2 regions of the Burkholderia cepacia complex sp. TUM26381 genome follow, and region 2 is predicted to be linked to the other one. Evidence: predicted binding sites of a transcription regulator. Region 2 holds the regulator's gene; the other holds the start of a gene.
The links. The regulator LexA, encoded in region 2, represses DNA repair genes until DNA is damaged. The targets are predictions, from matches to a motif close to ACTGTATNNNNATACAGT.
Positions count from the first base shown of each region.

Region 1: a site for LexA is predicted at 2,290-2,307, ahead of ACWMMN_RS05365 (PA0069 family radical SAM protein). Genes of this name have one in related genera too.

Region 1 is NZ_CM172006.1:1,120,611-1,125,237, reverse strand. It holds gene ACWMMN_RS05375 (PQQ-dependent sugar dehydrogenase) at 1-467, shown strand, start outside; gene ACWMMN_RS05370 (NINE protein) at 577-1,044, shown strand; gene ACWMMN_RS05365 (PA0069 family radical SAM protein) at 1,096-2,262, opposite strand; gene ACWMMN_RS05360 (Lrp/AsnC ligand binding domain-containing protein) at 2,365-2,853, opposite strand; gene ACWMMN_RS05355 (D-amino acid dehydrogenase) at 2,999-4,285, shown strand; partial or broken gene ACWMMN_RS05350 (acyl-CoA dehydrogenase N-terminal domain-containing protein) at 4,477-4,584, opposite strand.
Region 2 is NZ_CM172006.1:1,724,199-1,728,825, reverse strand. It holds gene ACWMMN_RS08175 (sulfate ABC transporter substrate-binding protein) at 1-640, opposite strand, end outside; gene lexA (transcriptional repressor LexA) at 905-1,552, shown strand; gene ACWMMN_RS08165 (hypothetical protein) at 1,579-1,914, shown strand; gene ACWMMN_RS08160 (DUF2939 domain-containing protein) at 1,944-2,651, shown strand; gene ACWMMN_RS08155 (universal stress protein) at 2,739-3,236, opposite strand; gene nodI (nodulation factor ABC transporter ATP-binding protein NodI) at 3,568-4,482, shown strand; gene ACWMMN_RS08145 (ABC transporter permease) at 4,489-4,627, shown strand, end outside.

The DNA of each region.
Region 1 (4,627 bases), 600 kb from region 2:
TGGGCGACGACGTACCCGACGACAAGCTGAACCGTGCGCCGCGCGCCGGCCTCGATTTCGGCTTTCCATATTGCCATGGCGGGGATACGCCCGACCCCGAATTCGGCAGCGCCGACGTCTGCCGCCGCTATGTGCCGCCCGTCTTGAAACTCGGTGCGCACGTTGCCGCGCTCGGCATGCGCTTCTATACCGGGCCGATGTTTCCGGCGTCGTATCGCAATAACGTGTTCATTGCCGAACACGGCTCGTGGAACCGCAGCACGAAGGTCGGTTACCGCGTGATGCGCGTGGTCGTATCGGCGGACGGCAGCCAGGCGCGCCAGACGCCATTCGTCACCGGCTGGCTACGGCCCGACGGCACGGTATGGGGCCGCCCCGCCGACGTGCTGCCGCTGCCGGACGGCTCGCTGCTCGTCAGCGACGATTACGCGGGCGCGATCTACCGCGTGACCTATGCGGCACCTTGACGCAGGCAAGGGGTGACCGGGTCCGACCGGGCATCGTAGAATGCGTGCCGGGCCGCGCGCCCGCGCCGGCCCGCCGGCCGCCCATGCCAACGACAATACGCCGCCATCCATGTCCAGCAGCACCGCACCGTCCCGCCGCTTCCGCTCCAAGACGCTCACCGCCGCCCTCGCATTCCTGCTCGGATCGCTCGGCGCGCACCGCTTCTATCTGTATGGCTTTCGCGACGTGTACGGCTGGGCACACCTGCTCGCGACGATCGTCGGCATTCCGGGCTTCCTCCTGCTCGCGGCGACCCAACGCAGCGCCGGCCTCGGTTGGTGGCTCGCGGTACCCGGAGCGATCTCGCTGCTGGCGGCGTTCCTCGCCGCACTCGTCTACGGGCTGCGCCCCGACGAGAAATGGGATGCGCAATTCAACGCGGACACCGGCAAGCACAGCAAGTCGGGCTGGACCGTGATCTTCGTCGTGATCTTCTCGCTGCTGATCGGCGCATTCCTGTTGATGACCGCCCTCGCGCTGTCGTTCCAGACGTACTTCGAATCGCAGGTCGAAGCGGCGAAGCAGCTTTCGCAGTAAGGACAACGCAGGCGGCATCCGCGGCCGACACGCGACGGCTTCGCTCGCGTGTCAGAACAGATTCAACTGCATGTCGTCGCGCAGCTGCGCGCCGGCCGAACGCCCGGCAACACGCGGCGCCGGCGCGACAGCGGCCGGCGCACCGCGAAACTGCGACAGATCGAGAATGCCGTTCGTGCGCTCGTTCAGCCCCAGCCGCTTGACGGTCTGGCGGAAGCGCTGGCGCAACAGGTCGGCCCAGACCCCCTCGCCCTTCATCCGTTTCGAGAAATCCGAGTCGTAATCCTTGCCGCCGCGCATGTCGCGCACGCGGTTCATCACGCGCTCCGCACGATCGGGAAAATGCGCGGCGAGCCAGCTCTTGAACAGCGGCGCGACCTCCCACGGCAACCGCAGGATGATGTAGCTCGCGTACGTCGCGCCGGCTTCCGCGCAGGCCTCGAGCACGCGCTCCATGTCGGGTTCGGTCACGAACGGAATCACCGGCGCAATGCTCACGCCGACCGGCACGCCCGCGTCGCGCAGCGCGCGGATCGTGCGCAGCCGTCGCGCCGGCGTGGCCGCACGCGGCTCGAGCGTCCGCGCGAGATCGGCATCGAGCGTCGTGATCGTGACCGCCGCCATCACCTGCCCGCGCTCGGCCATCGGTGCGAGCAGGTCGAGATCGCGCTCGATCAGCGACGATTTCGTGATCGCCGCGAACGGCAGCCCGCGATCGTGCATTACCTGGATCACGCTGCGCGTGATGCGCAGGTCGCGTTCGACCGGCTGGTAAGCGTCGGTATTGACGCCGAGCGCGATCGGCTCCGGCACGTAGCGCTTGCGCGAAATCTCGCGCTCGAGCAGTTCGGCCGCATTGACCTTCGCGTAGATGCGGCTTTCGAAATCGAGCCCCGGCGACAGGCCGAGATAGCTGTGTGTCGGCCGCGCGAAGCAGTAGATACAACCGTGTTCGCAGCCGCGATACGGATTGAGCGACACGCTGAACGGGATATCGGGCGACTGGTTGTGCGTCAGGATGCTCTTCGCCCGCTCCTCGAATACCTGCGTGCGCAGCGGCGCGGCGAAATCGTCGTCGCCGAACTCGTGCGTCCAGCCGTCGTCGACCGCTTCGCGCTGCGCGATTTCATACCGCCCCTGCAGGTTGTCGACCGCGCCGCGCCCCTTGCGGGGCACCGGCGGCGCTATCGGAAATTCATTGTCGGACCGATCGTCCATGTGCCCACCCCTTCGCCCGCACCCAATACTGTACATTTATACAGTATTGGGTGCGGCATGCCAAGGGCGGGATAAGGGGCCCGACAACAGGCCGCCGGCACGTCACTCGCCGACGGCAATCGTCAGCGTCTCCTTGATTTCTTCCATCACGACATAGCTCTTCGACTGCACCGCACCGGGCAGCTGCAACAGGATGTCGCCGAGCAGCTTCCGGTAGTCGGCCATCTCGCCGATCCGCGCCTTGATCAGGTAGTCGAAGTCGCCGGACACGAGATGGCACTCGAGCACCTCGTCGATCTTCATCACTTCCCGGCGGAATTGCTCGAACATGTTGCCGCCCTTGTGGCCGAGCGTGATCTCGACGAACACCAGCAGCGCGGCGCCCAGCTGGCCCGGGTCGACCCGCGCGTGATAGCCGGTGATCACGCCGTCGCGCTCCATGCGCCGCACACGCTCGATGCACGGCGTGACGGTCAGTCCGACCTGTTCCGCGAGGTCTTTCATCGCCATCCGGCCGTCGTCCTGGAGCAGTTTCAGGATGCGCCGGTCGAGCTTGTCGAGCGAGCGTACTGGCTGACGTTGCGTTCTCATTTTTTTATGCTGAAAACTTGAAAAATACGATAACAAAACCTGCACATTCGACAATACCATAGCGCAAAAAACTAGATCAGCTAGAGGTTACACGGAGCCGCACATGCGCCCGGCCTCGACCTGGTCCCTTCCATCTGGAGCAGCTATGCGAGTCGTCATTCTGGGCAGTGGTGTGGTGGGCGTGGCAAGCGCGTATTACCTCGCGCGCGCCGGTCATGAAGTCACCGTGATCGACCGGGAAGCCGGCCCGGCGCTCGAGACGAGCTTCGCGAACGCAGGCCAGATCTCGCCCGGCTATGCCGCGCCGTGGGCCGCGCCTGGCGTGCCGCTGAAGGCCGTCAAGTGGATGTTCGAAAAGCATGCGCCGCTCGCGATCCGCCTCGACGGCACGCGTTTCCAGCTCCAGTGGATGTACCAGATGCTGCGCAACTGCACGGCCGAGCGCTATGCGGTCAACAAGGGCCGCATGGTCCGTCTCGCCGAATACAGCCGCGACTGCCTGCAGGCGCTGCGCGCCGATACCGGCATCGAGTACGAAGGCCGCACGGGCGGCACGCTGCAACTGTTCCGCACGCAGCAGCAACTCGACGGCGCGGCGAAGGATATCGCCGTGCTGCAGGAAGCGAACGTGCCGTTCGAACTGCTGTCGCCGGCCGAACTGAAGCACGCCGAACCGGCACTCGCGGCCGTCTCGCACAAGCTGACGGGCGGCCTGCGCCTGCCGGGCGACGAAACGGGCGATTGCCAGCTGTTCACGACGCGCCTCGCAGCGCTCGCCGAATCGCTCGGCGTCAAGTTCCGCTACAACACGCCGATCGATGCGCTCGCGATCGCGGGCGGCAGGATCGCCGGCGTGCAGTGCGGCAGCGAGACGGTGCGCGCGGACGCGTACGTCGTCGCGCTCGGCTCGTACTCGACGAACTTCATCTCGAACCTGATGAAGATCCCCGTCTATCCGCTGAAGGGCTATTCGATCACCGCGCCGATCGTCAACGAAGCGGCGGCGCCCGTGTCGACCGTGCTCGACGAGACCTACAAGATCGCGATCACGCGTTTCGACCAGCGCATCCGCGTCGGTGGCATGGCGGAAATCGTCGGCTTCGACAAGAAGCTGCGCGCCGCACGCCGCGAAACGCTCGAAATGTGCGTGAACGACCTGTTCCCGGGCGGTGGCGACACGTCGAAGGCCACGTTCTGGACGGGCCTGCGCCCGATGACGCCGGACGGCACGCCGATCGTCGGCCGCACGCCGGTGTCGAACCTGTTCCTGAACACCGGCCACGGCACGCTCGGCTGGACGATGTCGTGCGGCTCGGGCCAGCTGCTCGCCGACCTGATCTCGGGCAAGATGCCTGCGATCCAGGCCGACGACCTGTCGGTGCATCGCTACCTGAAGGACGTGGCCGGCCAGACGCGCCCCGCCTACGCCTGAGCCGCGACGGCCTGCCGCCACGCGGGCCGGTCGGCGACAAAAAGAAAGGCGCCCCTCGGGGCGCCTTTTTCATTGCGTCGAGAGCGTTGCGCGCGGTCAGAACGGGGCGTCCGTCAACGCGAGCCCGCTCGCGTTGCCCTTCGCATTGACGATCGACGTCCCGAGCGAGCCGGCACCTCGCCGCAGACCTACGCGGACTCGCCGAGCACGGCCTGCGCCGTGTCGTAGCCGGCATCCTCGAAACCCGGCGACGGCGCAACGGCGTCGATGCCCGCGAGTTCCTTCAACACGAACAGCATGCTCGTGACCGGTGCGACATCACCCCTGGTGCGCCTCCCTCTT
Region 2 (4,627 bases):
AGCTCGTCGTCGCGCCTCGCGCGCCCGAATCGAGCACGCCTGCGTTCTTGTAGAGCTTCGTGACGAATTCCTTGGCCGTCTGCTCGTTGCCGCCCGGCTTGTGCACCGCGTACGCCCATGCGGCCAGGTAGTTCCAGCGCGCGCCGCCCGACGTCTTCGGGTTCGGCGTGACGATCGAGATGCCCGGCTTGGTCAGGTCGTCCCAGTCCTTGATCCCTTTCGGGTTGCCCTTGCGCACCAGGAACACGATCGTCGACGTGTACGGCGACGCGTTGTCGGGCAGGCGCTTCTGCCAGTCCTTGTTGACGAGCCCCTTGTTCGCGAGCGCGTCGATGTCATACGCGAGCGCCAGCGTGACGACGTCTGCCTGCAGGCCGTCGAGCACCGAACGCGCCTGCGCGCCCGACCCGCCGTGCGACTGCTTGAAGTTCACGGTCTCGCCCGTCTTCGCCTTCCACTCCTTGCCAAACGCCTGGTTGAAGTCCTGATACAGCTCGCGCGTCGGGTCGTACGACACGTTCAGGAACGTCGTATCGGCCTGGGCATGCGTCGCGACGCCCAGCGCCGCCGCCGCGCCCAGCGCGAGTGTTGCGATCAGGCGGCCCACTCCGCCCACCAGCCCCGTATTGCGCTTCGCCATCCTTGGTTCTCCAGTGTTGTCGGTGTTGCGATGTCGGGCCAGTCTAACGAACGGGTTACATGATTAAAAATAATCGTTCTTCATTTTTTAATACTCAAAAGTGCTAACGCAGACGGGATGGACGGTTGCGGCAGATAAACCGCCGTCCGGACGTCGCGAAATCACGCCGGAACCGGCGTGATCGCGTCGAACCTCACGTAACACTTGAAATTCGCGAAGTACTGTATAAAAATACAGCTCACTGTCTATCCATACAGTTGAGCCATGACCAAACTCACCGCCCGTCAGCAGCAAGTGTTCGACTTGATCCGTCGCGCGATCGAGCGCTCCGGATTCCCGCCCACCCGCGCCGAGATCGCGGCCGAACTGGGTTTCAGCTCGCCAAATGCGGCCGAGGAGCACCTGCGCGCGCTGGCGCGCAAAGGCGTGATCGAGCTGGCGGCCGGCGCGTCGCGCGGCATCCGCCTGCTCGGCATCGAAGATGCCCCGCACCAGTTCACGTTGCCGCACGCCGGCCTGATGCAGTTGTCGCTGCCGCTCGTCGGCCGCGTCGCAGCCGGTAGCCCGATCCTCGCGCAGGAGCACATCTCGCAGCACTACGCATGCGATCCCGCGTTGTTCACGAGCAAGCCCGACTACCTGCTGAAGGTGCGCGGCCTGTCGATGCGCGACGCCGGCATCCTCGATGGCGATCTCCTCGCCGTGCAGAAGCGCACGGAAGCGAAGGATGGCCAGATCATCGTCGCGCGTCTCGGCGACGACGTCACGGTCAAGCGCCTGATGCGCCGGCCGGGCGGTCTCGAGCTGATCGCGGAGAACCCGGATTACGAAAACATCTTCGTCAAGGCCGGCAGCGCCGAATTCGCGCTGGAAGGCATCGCCGTCGGGCTGATCCGCTCGGGCGAACTCTGACATTCCGTCTCGCTGAGGAGAACATCATGGAACGCCTTGCCCGTCTGCTGCCTTTCCGTCAATTCGGCCGCCTGCGTCATCTGCGCGGCCGCACGCCCTGCGCACCGCTGTCCGCGGCCGCGCCCGTGCAAGAAGAAGTCGCAGTCGAACGGCAGGCGTCCCTGCTGCCGTCAGCGCTCCCCGCGTTCGCCCGGGTATCGCTGAACGCCGGCCTGAATCACGCGGAACCCGCGCGTCGCGCACCGGTGCGCGTCTATCACGGCCGGTCGCGCCTGATCATGGTCGGCACGATCGATGCCGTGTGCCGGATGATCGATCGCTGCATCGCGGAGGAACGATCGGCTACGCCGGGCGGTCTCTGATTGCGGAACATCCCCGCACCGGAGGCAACGTGACTGGATCGCCGAGCCGCGCATGGCGACTCAAGCCCCTGCTGATCGTCGCGCTGATCGTCGTCGTCATTGCGGCGATCGGCTATGCGTACGCGTCGCCGTACGTCGCGCTCGGTCGCCTGAAATCGGCGATCGATGCGCGAGATGCGCAGGCGATTAGCGAGTATGTCGATTTTCCGTCGCTACGCATCAGCCTCAAACAGCAGGTCACGGAAGAGTTGATGCGCCGGATCGACGCTGTGAAGAAGAACAACCCGTTTGCGGTGATCGGCGCGCTGATCGGGTCCGCGTTGATCGGCCCGCTGGTCGATGCGTACGCGACCCCGGAGGGCGTGGCCGCGCTGATGAGCGGATTGCCGCCGCGCGGCAATCCGGGCGAGCGCCCGCCTGATTTGTCGAATCTGCCGCAAGGCAATACGCCGGGCGGCGCACCAGCCGCCACGCCGGCCAATCCGGCGCCGGCAAGTGCCGCCGCTGCGAGCAGTAACGCATCCGCTGCGACCGCGTCGTCAGCGGCGCCCGCGCCTGCCACGCCGGCGAGCCCGAGCGAGGCGACGCATCCGCAGCAAACCAGCGCGGGCTACCGGAATATCGAAGAATTCGTCGTGACGTATCAGCGCAGCGCCGACGGCACGCGCTATGCGGCGGTATTCCACCGCTTCGGGCTGTTTTCGTGGAAATTGTCCGCGATCGACCTGCACGCATAACAGGCCGCGCTCGACGCCCGCACCGCTGAAGCGGTGCGGCGCCTGACCGGCACGCATTGCCGACCAGGCAACCATCGCGTCTTTAGATCATTTGCCGTTCGCCGTGGCCGCTTCACGCTCGCGCGCGATTTCGGCTTTCTGCTCTTCCGCCGACGAGCACGCCACCAGAATGCTGCAGTTCACGCGGTCGAGCAGTTGCGTATTGCCCGAGCCCATCCACCATCGCGACAGTCCGCTGCGGCACCGGTGGCCGACAACGACGAGGTCGACCTTCAGTTCCGACGCAAGATTCGCGATTTCGTCGATCGGATAACCGAACGCGAAATGGCCTTCGGCCTGCACGCCACGCTCGCGCAGCCAGTTCACCCCTTCCTCGAGGATTTCGCGCGCGGTTTCCTCGAAGCGGCCGCATGCGACGTCGGTCAGCAAACCTGCACTTTGCGCAATGCTCGAACGCATGTCGACGACCGACAGCAAGTGCGTTTCGGCCTTCAGGTCCATTGCGAGATTAGCGCCGCAGCGCAGTGCCTTGCGCCCTTCGAGCGTGCCGTCGTAACACAGCAAAATCTTGTTGTAGCTAGCCATGAAACCTCCCTATCGCGACAACGAGCCTACGCATTCATCATGGTGCGCCGCAATTCAGGACGCAAGGGATGGAAAACGCTGATTCGCCCCGCGCAGCGCGTGCGCGATGATGCAGTGCACGATCGGTGCGCGCATACATCGCACCGTGCAGGCATGCCCTGAAGAGACGCAGCCGATGCACTAGAATGGCTCGTCCGTACTCCAGCGGGTCATATCGCGCCGGCGGCGTTCGCTTCGGTCATGCCCATGTGACACGCATTCGTCCGATCCGTTCGCCAACCGGCCAGCCGGCGGGCAGCGGAACGCGCCCGCTCACAACGACAACATGCCCATGTCCGTCGCACCGATCGATTTCCGCAACGTCGAAAAGCGCTATGGCGACAAGCTCGTCGTCAACGGTCTGTCCTTCAACGTCCAGGCCGGCGAATGCTACGGCCTGCTCGGACCGAACGGCGCCGGCAAGACCACCACCCTGAAAATGCTGCTCGGCCTCACGCACCCCGATGCCGGCACCATCTCCCTATGCGGCGAACCGGTTCCATCGCGCGCGCGGCATGCACGCCAGCGCGTCGGCGTCGTCCCGCAGTTCGACAATCTCGATCCCGACTTCACCGTGCGCGAGAACCTGCTCGTGTTCAGCCGCTACTTCGGGATGTCGGCGCAGGCCGCACGCGCACTCGTGCAGCCGCTGCTCGAATTCGCGAAGCTCGAAAACAAGGCCGATGCGAAGGTCGGCGAGTTGTCGGGCGGCATGAAACGCCGCCTCACGCTCGCCCGCGCGCTCGTCAACGATCCCGACGTGCTGGTGCTGGACGAGCCGACGACGGGCCTCGATCCGCAGGCGCGGCATCTGATGTGGGAGCGGCTGCGTTCGCTGCTCGCGCGCGGCAAGACGATCCTGATCACCACGCACTTCATGGAAGAAGCCGAACGCCTGTGCGATCGCCTGTGCGTGATCGAGGAAGGCCGCAAGATCGCCGAAGGTGCGCCGCACGCGCTGATCGAATCGGAGATCGGCTGCGACGTGATCGAGATCTACGGGCCCGATCCGGCCACGCTGCGCGACGAGTTGTCGGCATTCGCGAAGCACACCGAGATCAGCGGCGAGACGCTGTTCTGCTATGTGACGGACCCCGAACCGCTCAGCGCGCGACTCAAGGGTCGTACTGGGTTGCGCTATCTGCATCGCCCGGCCAATCTGGAGGATGTGTTCCTGCGGCTCACGGGCCGCGAAATGCAGGACTGATCGATCATGGACGTGCGCAACTATTCCGCCGCCACACCGTCCGCGCCGCCGCGCGCGTCACGCTTCGCGATCGCGATGCCCGCGAACGCAATCAACTGGATCGCCGTCTGGCGGCGCAACTATCTCGTCTGGCGCAAGCTCGCGC